3 regions of the Microbulbifer weihaiensis genome follow, and region 2 is predicted to be linked to each of the others. Evidence: predicted binding sites of a transcription regulator. Region 2 holds the regulator's gene; each other region holds the start of a gene.
What was found. Region 2 encodes sigma-54, which starts transcription at its own class of promoters, with help from an activator protein. Its sites were predicted from a motif close to TGGCACANNNNTTGCNNT; they were not measured.
Positions count from the first base shown of each region.

Region 1 (4,074 bases), on a different contig from region 2:
AAAAGGTGGCGAATTATAAACTCGCCGGGGGGATTTTGCTTGTCGCACCAATATGGTGCTTTGCGGCGGGCATGGGTTTCATTTTGGTGCATGTTTGCTTGTGGTCGCGTCAATTTTGAGATTAAGCTGCCCCTTCGGCTATTGATTTATCGGCTCTGCGTCGGCGAGCGGCTGTTTTGGCGGCCTTGCCCCAATTTGGCACACTCCTTGCTTATTCAGTTGCCACAAGTACAGCGAATTGGCGCGACACATAACTTTTAATTCTTGGAGGACTGCAATGTCAGCGAAAACGCTCGGGCTCATTAAAGAGAGCGAAGCAAAATGGGTAGACCTGCGCTTCACCGATACCAAAGGTAAGGAACAACACGTTTCCATTCCGTCTAAGGAAGTTGGCAGCGAGTTCTTCGAAGAAGGCAAGATGTTCGATGGTTCTTCCATCGCTGGCTGGAAGGGCATCAACGAATCCGACATGATCCTGATGCCGGACGACGAGACCGCATTCCTGGATCCGTTCACCGACGAAGCGACCGTCATCATTCGCTGTAACATCGTTGACCCGATCACCGGTCAGGGTTACGAGCGCGACCCGCGCTCCATCGCACTGCGCGCCGAAGAGTACCTGAAGTCCACCGGTCTGGGTGACACTGTACTGATGGGTCCGGAGCCCGAGTTCTTCGTATTCGACGACATCACCTGGGGTGCCGAAATGGGTGGCGCCTTCTACAAGATCAACTCCCAGGAAGCGGCCTGGTCTTCTGGCGCCAGCTACGCCGAAGGCAACATGGGTCACCGCCCGGGCGTGAAAGGCGGCTACTTCCCGGTTCCGCCGGTCGACTCCCTGCACGACATTCGTGCGGCCATGTGTTCCGCGATGGAATCCATGGGTCTGGAGATTGAAGTGCACCACCACGAAGTGGGTACTGCTGGCCAGTGTGAAATCGGCGTTGGCGCCAACACCCTGACCAAGAAAGCGGACGAAGTTCAGATCCTGAAGTACGCGGTGCACAACGTAGCGCACGCTTACGGCAAGACTGCGACCTTCATGCCGAAGCCGCTGGTAGGCGACAACGGTTCTGGTATGCACGTGCACCAGTCCTTCAGCAAGGACGGTGTTAACCAGTTCGCTGGTGACGCTTACGCTGGCCTGTCTGAAACTGCCCTGTACTACATCGGCGGTATCATCAAGCACGCGCGTGCCCTGAACGCCATCTGTAACCCGGGCACCAACTCCTACAAGCGTCTGGTACCTGGCTTCGAAGCCCCGGTAATCCTGGCCTACTCCGCGCGCAACCGCTCTGCGTCTATCCGCATTCCGTTCGTGCCGAGCCCGAAAGGCAAGCGTATCGAGACCCGCTTCCCGGATCCGATCGCCAACCCTTACCTGGCCTTCGCTGCCCTGCTGATGGCAGGCCTCGACGGCGTGAAGAACAAAATTCACCCTGGCGACCCGGCGGACAAAGATCTGTACGATCTGGAGCCGGAAGAGCTGGCCGAGTACCCGACCGTTGCTTCCAGCCTGGAACAGGCTCTGGACGCACTGGATCAGGATCGTGCCTTCCTGACCGAAGGTGGTGTATTCACTGATGACGCCATCGACGCCTTCATCGCCCTGAAGCGTGAAGAAGTACAGCGTGTGAACATGACCACTCACCCGGTCGAGTTCGAAATGTACTACTCCTGCTGATCACTTTTCAGCAGTTATGGCCCTCGCCTTGCGCAGGGGCCCGCAAAAACCCGCGCCATCAGGTGCGGGTTTTTTTTATGTGGGTACACTAGCCTTTAACTGAATAGTCAGGGAAAAGAAGCACCATGAAGAACAATGTGAAGCGCCTTCTGGGCTCTGTTCTGGCGGTGGTTGTGGCCGTGCCTGTGATGGCTGCGGCGGACACGGCGAAGGGGCAGGATGTCAAACCGGTGACCTCAGCGGGAAGCACGGTGTACAAGGTGGTAGGCCCCGACGGAAAAGTCACCTTCAGCGATACGCCGCCGCCGGGTCAAAAGGCGGAGAAGGTCAGGATTGGGCCTACCAACGTGCAGCCGATTACGCTGCCGCGCCCTTTGCCCACAAGGAAACTGTCGCCCAAGTCCGACGAAGATGCCGGATATGATGACCTGGGGCCGGTTAATTTCGCCATTGTCAGCCCCGCCAATGATGCCACCATCCCGCCAGGGCAGCGGTATATCCTGTTGCAGGTGGCGATGGATCCTGTGCCCAGGGGCGGTTACGAGTTCTTTGCGGTGATCGACGGCCAGCGCTGGTCCGGCACCTCCAGCGGCACCAGTCTCGACATCTCCGCGCTGGAGCGGGGTACCCACACCATCCAGGCAGTATTGCTCGGGGTCAATGGTGAGCCGCTGGCGGAATCCCAGCCGATCCAGGTGCATGTGAAAAGACCGGGCGGGCAAGTGCCGGACTTCCCGGCCAAGCAGGCACCCAAGGCGCCCCAGATGCCTCAGGCTCCGGGCGTGGTTCCGCCAGGGCGACCCCAGCCACGCCGTTAATCCGCTTCCAGTTTGATCCCCAGTTTGGTGCGTGCCCACGCTGTCGGTTGCGCACCAAATATCCCCCGCGACTTCCCGCTCTGTACATCGACTGTCGGCAGTTGCAAATTGCAGCTGGTTAAATAATGCCCTATGCACCATAATGGTGCGCTAGTTTGACCGCTTCGCTGGGCATGCCCCGCAAGTGCCACCGCCCTTCGCTTTCTGCGCCATTTTGGTTTGCTTCTTGCACTGCCATTAGGCAACAGAACCGTACAGAGAACCGGAATACCGCATGCTCAATGATCGTCAGTTACGGCTACTGCTGGATAACCTCACTTCGGCCGTGCTGGTACTCGATGAAAACCTTTCGATTTGCTACCTGAACTCCGCAGCCGAGGATCTGGTGGCCGCCTCCAGTGCACGCGCCGTGGGCCAGCCACTGGCAGACGTGGTGCGCGAGTCCCTGTCTGCCGACCAGGCGTTGCGCAGTGCACTGGCCACCGGGCAGAAATACACCATGCGGCGGGCGCTGTGGATCCTGCACAACCTCGAAGAGTGCACGGTGGACTATTCGGTGACCCCACTCTCCGAGCTGGGCCTGCTGTTGCTCGAGGTGCAGTCCATGGATCGCCTGCTGCGGATTGCCCGCGAAGACGCCCTGCTCTCCGCCCAGGAAACCACCCGCAATCTGGTGCGGGGGATGGCCCACGAAGTCAAGAATCCGCTCGGCGGAATACGCGGAGCGGCACAGTTGCTGCAAAGGGAATTGAAAGATCTCGAGATGGGTGTCTATCCCGACGAGGGCCTGGCGGAATATACCCAGATCATCATTGAGGAAGCGGATCGCCTGCGTAACCTCGTGGATCGCATGCTGGGACCGCGCAAGCCTCTCGCATTGCGGCCGGTAAATGTACACGCGATTACCGAGCGCGTGGCGCAGCTGATCGAAGCCGAGTGCGATGGCGCTCTGCAGATCCAGCGCGATTACGACCCGTCGATCCCGGATATTCCCGCGGACAGCGAGCAGCTGATACAGGCGGTACTGAACATCGCTCGCAATGCCATGCAGGCCATCGATGAGAGTATCGGCCTCGCAGAGGGAAGCATTTCAGTGCGCACCCGGGTACAGCGCCAGTTCACCATCGGCCGGCGTCAGTGCCCGCTGGTATGCCGTATCGATATTGTCGACAACGGCCCGGGGATACCGGAAGACATTCGCGAGCGGATCTTCTACCCGATGATCTCCGGGCGCGCAGAGGGATCGGGGCTGGGGCTGTCGATCTCCCAGCACATCATCAATCAGCACCGGGGGCTGATCAAATGTGAAAGCCGGCCCGGTCAGACGGAGTTCCAGATTTATTTGCCGCTGTTGACGGACTAGCAGCCCATAAAAGACTTATTAAAAGAACGCAGACCGGAAAACTATTATGAACAATCGCGTTTGGATTATTGATGACGACCGCTCTATCCGTTGGGTACTGGAACGCGCACTCAGCCGCGCGGGCATAGATACCACCTGCTACGAAAACGGTGACCGAGCCCTCGATGACTTCTACAGCGAACAGCCGGATGTAGTCATCAGCGATATCC
Region 1 covers NZ_JBLWFL010000001.1:85,732-89,805, forward strand. Annotated here, with positions in the region: gene glnA (glutamate--ammonia ligase) at 278-1,684, shown strand; gene ACNKU7_RS00370 (DUF4124 domain-containing protein) at 1,810-2,502, shown strand; gene glnL (nitrogen regulation protein NR(II)) at 2,777-3,865, shown strand; gene glnG (nitrogen regulation protein NR(I)) at 3,912-4,074, shown strand, end outside.
Region 1: the regulator sigma-54 is predicted to act here: its motif matches at 2,718-2,735, upstream of glnL (nitrogen regulation protein NR(II)).

Region 2 (4,074 bases):
GAGCGGGCATCCAGATAGATAACGTCGCAATCCACGCCGCTATCCCGCAGTTCATTGATGACTTTGGGTGCCTGGCGCACATCGTGCCAGAGGTTGCGGGCATCAATACCGAGGGCGAGCTGGGTATTCTCCGCAGGAGGGTGTTCACCGACCCTGCGAATCAGTTCTGGTAGCAGGCTGGCAGGGAGGTTGTCGATACAGTTGAAACCGACATCTTCCAGTAGTTGCAGTGCCGAGCTTTTGCCTGACCCGGAGCGACCACTGATGATAACCAGACGCATGAAACAAGCGCTCCTTGCTGCTTGAGTGGACCGCCGGGAGCTTTCAGGGCTCAGCCGGCTGAGTAGTCGTCATTATGCCGCGGCAGCGCTGTTAATGGCCAGTGCGTATAGATCATCACTGGACGTGGCTGCGCGCAACTTGTCCCGCACCCGGCTGTCACTGAACAGGGTAGCGATTTCTGCCAGCGTATCGAGATGTTCCTGATCCGAGTCCTCAGGCACCAGGAGGGCAAACAGCAGGTCGACTGGCTGGCGATCGATGGCGTCGAAGTCCACCGCGGGTGATGTCGTGCAGAGAACGCCGATCGGGCGTTCGCAGCCCGGCAGGCGGCAATGGGGAATGGCAACGCCTTCGCCAATGCCGGTGGAGCCCAGGCGCTCGCGGGCAACCAGCTGGTTGAATACGGTATCGGAGTCGAGCTCGGGGTATTGTTCCGCGATTGCCTGGGCAATGTTCAGTAACAGTTTTTTCTTGCTGCTCCCCGCCAGGTGGCAAAGACTCAGGCGGGGAGAAAGTAAGGCTTCCAATGTCATAGCGTGCTGGAGTTCTAGCGGTGACTGCGTAACTTCTCTTTATGTTTGAGGAGCTGTCGGTCCAGTTTGTCGGTCAATGAGTCTATCGCAGCATACATGTCTTCGGACTCCGAATCGGCAAATACATCCCGTCCGTTCACGTGTACACGCGCTTCGGCCTTCTGGATGAGTTTGTCGACGGACAGTATCACCTGCGTATTGGTAATCAGATCATGGTGGCGGGAGAGTTTTTCCAGTTTATTCAGACAGTAGTCGCGAATGGCCGGAGTAACGTCTACATGATGGCCACTGATGTTGATCGGCATGGATTTCTCCTCATCGGTTTCAACACAATGGGCCGCCCCCTTTTCAGGGCGGCAACCCTACTAGGAAGTGCGTCAGAATGGAAGGATACACTCAAAGTATGGGCGTTGGTTGTCCAGAAAGTGTTCAAAACTGGCTTGGAATCGCTTGAATAGTGACTATAGCCTTTAAACCAGTCTCTTTCTTTCACTGGAGGAGGGAATTCCCATGGATTCCCGGTATTTGGCAACCGTGCGGCGGGCGACCTGAATTCCCTGCTTGTCGAGCTCCTGGGTGATTTTGTTGTCGGACAGGGGCTTGCGGGGCACTTCTGCATCGATCAGCTTGCGGATCAGTGCCCGAATCGCGGTGGAAGAGGCGTCTTCGCCGGAGTCCGTGCTCACATGGCTGGAGAAAAAGTACTTCAGCTCGAACACGCCACGAGGGGTAAGCATGTATTTTTGCGTGGTCACCCGGGAGATGGTCGATTCGTGCATACCGATGGTTTCGGCAATATGAGCCAGCACCATGGGTTTCATGGCTTCCGGGCCCTGCTCGAAGAAGCCCTGCTGTTTTTCCACGATACAGCTGGCCACCTTGAGCAGCGTCTCGTGGCGGCTCTGCAGGCTTTTCAGGAACCAGCGGGCTTCCTGCAGGTTATCCCGCAGGTAGTTGTTTTGGCTGGAATTGTCCGCCCGCTTGATCAGCGCGGCGTAGCTGTCGTTGATCCGCAGCTTTGGTGTGGTTTCGGGATTGAGCTCCACTACCCAGCGCTGTTCCCTGCGACTGACAATTACGTCGGGAATGACATATTGGGGCTCGTCTCCACCAAATGCCTCTCCGGGATAGGGGGTAAGCGTCTGGATCAGGCGCATAACCTCACCCAGCTGCGCTTCACTCAGGCGGGTGCGACGGCTCAGCTGGCGAAAGTCGCGCTTGCCCAGCAAATCCAGGTACTGGCCGACCACGGTCAGGGCCTGAGCAAGCCAGGGAGTCTGTTCCGGTAGTTGCCGCAGTTGCAGCAGCAGGCTTTCCCGCAGGTCGCGGGCGCCGCAACCAACCGGCTCAAATTGCTGGATGGTCTTGAGAACCGCGAGCACCTCATCTTCATCCACGGAGAGTCCTTCAGCGAGATCTTCAAGGCTGCTGTCGAGGAACCCGTTGGGCGCGATGGCGTCGATCAGTGTTTCGCCGATGCGCTTGTCTTCATCAGACAGCGGAGTCAGGTTCAGCTGCCACTGCAGGTGATCTTGCAGGCTTTCGGAGGCGGCGTTGCGCTGTTCGAATGCAAAGTCTTCGGATTCGCCACCGGAATAGCTGGAATTGGTGTAAATGTCGTCCCAGCGGGTGTCGACCGGGAGATCCTCGGGAATACTGTTGCTCCAATCGTCCTCGGCCTGTTCGCTGGACGTGCTCTCGCTGTTGGTGTCAGGCTGTTCACGATTGGATGGAGTGTTCTGATCCTGGTGGGTTTCACCACTGTGATCATCAAAGTCAGTTTCCAGTAACGGATTGCTGTCCAGTGCCGACTGTATTTCCTGTTGCAGGTCCAGCGTCGACAGTTGCAGCAGGCGTATGGCCTGTTGCAGCTGAGGCGTCATGGTTAGCTGCGTGCCGAGCTTTAACTGGAGTGACTGCTTCATCGGATAGGTGTTCGCAGAAAGTTCTGGCGCGATCAATTCGCCGAAAGCCTCGCTCTGGGAGCGGTGGCGTAAAACTCAAGTTCCGCAGACTACCCCGGCAAAACGGCGAACACAAGCAATAAGTGTGCCGAAAAAAGCGGCGTATTCAGTGATTTTCACAAGTTTTGTGATGCTGGTCTGTGAAAGCTGCTTCTTGGGGGGATGGGCAGCCCTCAATAGCCCTAAATTGTGAACTCGTGTCCCAAATAGACGTCGCGCACTTGGTTGTTGGCAAGGATCTCATCCGGTGCCCCGGAGGCGATGATGTGCCCCTCGCTGACGATGTAGGAGATTTCACAGATATCGAGGGTTTCGCGAACGTTGTGATCGGTGATAAGAACGCCGATACCCCGGTCTCGCAGGTGGCGAATGATCTGCTTGATATCGTTGACGGATATCGGGTCGACGCCGGCAAAAGGCTCGTCGAGCAGGACAAACGCCGGGTTCGTCGCCAGGGCCCGCGCTATCTCCACCCGGCGCCGCTCTCCGCCGGAGAGGGCCATGCCGAGACTGTCCCGGATGTGCTGGATGTTGAACTCGTTCAGCAGGGCTTCCAGTTGCTCATGGCGCTGTGCCCGATTCAGGTCTTTGCGGGTTTCGAGGATGGCGAGGATGTTGTCCTTTACCGTCAGGCGCCGGAAAACCGACGCTTCCTGCGGCAGGTAGCCGATCCCCTTGCGCGCACGGCCGTGCATCGACAGGCCGGTGATATCTTCGTCATCGATGAGCACCTGGCCCGCATCGGCCTGCACCAGGCCGGCAATCATGTAAAAGCAGGTGGTTTTGCCTGCGCCATTCGGTCCCAGCAGGCCGACGACCTGGCCGCTGCTGACACTGACAGATACGTCCTGGACGACTTTGCGCTTCTTGTATTGCTTGGCGAGGTGTAACGCTTTGAGCGTCGGCATAGTCACTTCCGAAATTCAGTCGGCTGGGGAAAGCCTGGATTATTCTTGCGCTGCTGGTGGCGGGGCTATTGCCCATTGTCCGCGTTGTCCGCGGGCTTGCTTTCCGGCTTCCAGATCATTTCCACACGCTCTTTGTCGGAGCGGCCCTGGGCCTTCATTTGCTCGCTTTTCAGGTCGTAGTCAATGCGCTCGGCAGACAATGTATTGCCGTCGCGGTCAATATCCGCGGCTCCGGTCAGTTGCAGGGCATCATTGCCGACCAGGAACTCAATGCGCTTGGCGCGCGCCTTTACCGGGTTGGTATTGGCTTCCACCTGCTGCTGGAAGTGTGCCGGGCTTCCGGTTGCCACCACTTTTTCAATCTCACCCTGGGCGTTGCCAAAGACC
Region 2 covers NZ_JBLWFL010000005.1:294,547-298,620, reverse strand. Annotated here, with positions in the region: gene rapZ (RNase adapter RapZ) at 1-281, opposite strand, end outside; gene ptsN (PTS IIA-like nitrogen regulatory protein PtsN) at 354-815, opposite strand; gene hpf (ribosome hibernation-promoting factor, HPF/YfiA family) at 830-1,120, opposite strand; gene ACNKU7_RS07590 (RNA polymerase factor sigma-54) at 1,286-2,740, opposite strand; gene lptB (LPS export ABC transporter ATP-binding protein) at 2,962-3,687, opposite strand; gene lptA (lipopolysaccharide transport periplasmic protein LptA) at 3,753-4,074, opposite strand, start outside.

Region 3 (4,074 bases), on a different contig from region 2:
CGCAGTAAGGGCATGTCCACGGGAACCACTAACAGCGCCTCACAGTCAGTGGCGTTCTCCTGCAAATGCAGTGCGACCGAATAGAGGCCACCAAGCGGCCCCGCAGCCTCAAAGCGATCCGGCACGCCTCCGGGACGCGTGCCGCTTACCACGGTTGGCAGCAGCTCGACCGCAGCCGGGGCGGCCAGCTCTCCCAGCAGGGTTTTGGCCTGCTCCAGCATCGTGCGTCCGTTGGGTAATTTTAGCAGGGCCTTATCGCGCCCCATGCGGCTGGATAATCCTCCGGCCAGGACTACCGGGCAGACATTGATCGTATTTGAACCGACTTCTGGTAACGTCATCCTTGCGACCCACGCATTATTGGTTCATCGACACCAGTGAGCGACACTGATGGTGCAAACGCCTGGTGCCAAGGCCGTGAATACATCACCCCCCAAGCATTGCCAGGTTGCGGGTTTGTCCCACCTGTCCCTGATGAAGCTGGTGGCTGGCAGCCTTGCCGGACATCAGCTGCTGAATATGCTGTGCCAACGCCTCGCTGTCACCTTCACGGATTACATCCAGCATCTCGATTCCCTGGTCGGCGAACAGGCATAAATGCAGCCGTCCCTGCGCCGAGACCCGCAGCCGGTTGCATGTCTGGCAGAAATCCGTTGCGTAGGGCGTAATCAAACCTATCCGCCCGCGATAGTCCGGGTGGCAATACTCTCGGGCCGGGCCATCGTCCAGCGCCCTGGGCACCATGCGCCAGCCGGTCTCGAGCAGATGGGATTCGATTTCGTTCCCGCGCAGATGATTGCTAACGAAATAATCGCGATTCTCACCGGTCTGCATCAGCTCGATAAACCTCAGGGTAACCGGCGTATCCGCCAACCACCCCATAAACCGCCCGAGGCGCTCGCGGCTGCCCTCGTGATGCAATACCGCGTTGACCTTGGTGGTGATTCCCAACGCCAGCGCCCGCTCGATACCGTTCAGTATCGCCGGTAGACAGTCATGTCCGGTCATGCTGGCGAACTCGGCAGCGTCCAGGCTGTCGATACTCACATTTAATTGCGCGAGGCCGGCCCTGTGCCAGTCATCGATCACTTTCGGGAGCTTGTAGCCATTGGTGGTTATCGCGACTTTTTGGATACCTGCCGTTGCTGCCACCTGCTCAATGACCCAGGGCAACTCCCGGAATAAAGAGGGCTCGCCCCCGGTAAGGCGAACCTTGCGAGTACCAAGGCGGGCAAAAGCGCGCACGACGGTAAGCATATCGCCCGCCGTCAGTGTTGGATTGAAGTCCGTCTGCCGATACCCCTGCGGCAGGCAGTAACTGCAGCGGAAGTTGCATTGGTCGGTCACGGATAGGCGCAGGTAATAAAACCTGCGGCCGTGGTTGTCTGTCAGCATTGAACGCCTTTCCAAGTCGGGAGGCCGGAAGATTTCTCCGCCGGCCCTGGTGGACAGTTTGACTTGCCCACGGCCCACAGCACCTATAGTCGCGGTGCCCGGAAGCTCCGGTACACAGCTCCCACTTAGCGCGGAAGGCTCGGTGTTTTTGCCAGATTGTTCGAGTTACTTACTTATCAAGATAGCTAATCACGTTTCCCCGTGAGAGATACGGTCAGGATCCGCTGGCGGAAAAATCATTGATATCAGCGGATCGCGTCGCACGCATTACAACAACTACCATGCCACAGAGCTGGATACTAACGCGATCCTGACTCTGGCGCCGATGTAAATAGTCAATTTATCGCGCTTATGCGGTGAAATCAGTTGCAATGATCGAGCCGGATGCCCGCGCAGGTGCTGTTTTAATGCGGATATGGTTACCGGAAAGCCGTGGAACCCACCTGCGAAAATACCGCACTTCCCCCCACCTCGCGACATTCGCCATATATCGGCTAGATTGAGTCAAGGAATGTGCCGTACGGACGATGAATACATCGCAATCCAATGGCATGACGCATGCTTTCAGGGAGAAATTCATGCCTTGCGGAAATTTTCACACTTGGCGCCTTTTTCTTTTCAGTGCCAAAGCCGCGGCTATTGCAGCCAATGCGCTCTCTCCTGCGGCATTGGCCGACGAGAATATCGCAAAAACCGCTGGAGACATGATTGGTGACAGCACCGTCGACCTGAATTTCCGTCCCCGCTATGAGCATGTTCGCGAAGTCAGTTTCCCCCACCACGCAACCGCCGGCACCCTGCGCAGCCAGCTCACCTGGACCAGCGCCAGGTTCCAGGGATTACAGGTACTGCTGGAGGGCGACAATGTCACCTATATCAGTAGTGAGAAATTCAACAATACGGAAAACGGCAGGACGGATTTTCCGGTCATTGCCGATCCCGATTACAGCGAAATGAATCGCGCCCAGATCAGCTATGCGGCGGATAGTGGCCTGTTTACGGCTGGCCGGCAACGCATCAACCTGGATGACCAACGTTTCTTTGGCGGTGTTGGCTGGCGGCAAAACGAACAGACGTACGACGCATTTCGCGCCCAGTGGAGTTTTAACGATCGGTTGTCCACAGACTATTTCTACGTCTGGAACGTCAACCGGATTTTTGGTCCGGATGGCGACGACAGCGACATCACCGGACCGGTCAATGCCCTGACGGTCGATTACAAGGTCAGGCCCGGTCACACATTGAGCGGATTTTTCTACGGCCTCAACTTCCATGACCAGGAGCGGCTGGCTAGCTCAACCCTCGGCTTCAAGTGGGCCGTGGACTGCGCCAGTTTTCGCTGGCACCTGCGTGCGGCGGTGCAAAAAGATACCGGTGAAAACCCGCTCGACTACCAGGCCGAATACTACAACGCCGAAATCTCTACCAAGCCCCTGCAAACGTACAAGTTTACCGCGCTGGCCGGAACCGAATGGCTCACCGGGGACGACGAGTGGTCCTACCAGACCCCGCTGGCCACCCTGCACAAGTTCCAGGGCTATGACGACAAATTTCTCACCACGCCAGTTGATGGCATCCGCGATTTCTACGCGGGTGGCACAGTAACGGTGTACGACATCAAGTTCGCTGCCACGCTGCATAAGTTCTATAGCGACCGCAATAGCCGGGATTACGGCAACGAGCTGGATCTGGTTGCCACCTACGCGATTAGCAAAAACATCGGAGTACTGGCCAAATACGCTACATATGATGCCGACGATTTCAGCACGGATACGGATAAGTTCTGGCTGCAATTCGAACTCAAGTTCTGATCCTTAAAAGTGATCTGAAAATTACCGTCCGCACGCTCCCAGCGAGACGTGTCCCACCTTCCCCCCTCATTGGCTGCAGCTGCCACTTGGCAGGACTAATGTTGTCCGGCTATCTTCCCCTGCAAGAAGACAAAAAATACGGCTATCGCAATGTCAGACACCTGTGCAGAAAACGGCCTTCGCTCTGTAGAAGCGGCAAAGCAAATGCTGATCGACAGCATCACCCCCATCACCGAGACCAAAACCATCCCGCTGGGCGAAGCCTGTGGAAAAGTCCTGGCCGCACCCGTGCTGGCCGCCCTCGATCTTCCCCCCTGCGACAATTCAGCCATGGATGGGTATGCCCTTAGTGGCGGCTTTGAGCGCTATACAGTGATTGGCAAAAGCCTCGCCGGCCACCCGTTTAACGGCAGCCTTGAGCCGGGACAGGCCACGCGTATCACGACCGGCGCCGCAGTGCCCACTGGAGCCGATCGGGTACAGATGCAGGAAAACTGTACCCTTGAAGGCGACCAGCTCACCCAGAGCCGTGCCGCCAGTCCGGGGGAAAATATCCGCTGCCGCGGTGAGGATGTGCATACCGGCCAATGCCTGATCCCGGTCGGCAGCAAAATCAAAGTGCCGCATATTGCGCTGCTCGCAGCGGCGGGCGTCGCGGAAGTGACGGTTCTGCGCCCCATCAAAGCGGCGCTGCTGTCTATTGGCGACGAGCTCAGGCCTATCGGCACCCCGGTATCCGAGCTCGGCGATGGTGATATCTACGACAGTAACCGTATTGCCCTGAAAGCTGCACTGGAGCAGCTGGATGTGGAGATCCTCGACCTGGGCTGCTGGCCCGATGAGCCGGGCAAAATTCGCGAGGCATTCA
Region 3 covers NZ_JBLWFL010000001.1:840,958-845,031, reverse strand. Annotated here, with positions in the region: gene mobA (molybdenum cofactor guanylyltransferase) at 1-341, opposite strand, end outside; gene moaA (GTP 3',8-cyclase MoaA) at 427-1,395, opposite strand; molybdenum cofactor riboswitch at 1,384-1,552, opposite strand; gene ACNKU7_RS03545 (alginate export family protein) at 1,974-3,206, shown strand; gene moeA (molybdopterin molybdotransferase MoeA) at 3,357-4,074, shown strand, end outside.
Region 3: the regulator sigma-54 is predicted to act here: its motif matches at 1,943-1,960, upstream of ACNKU7_RS03545 (alginate export family protein).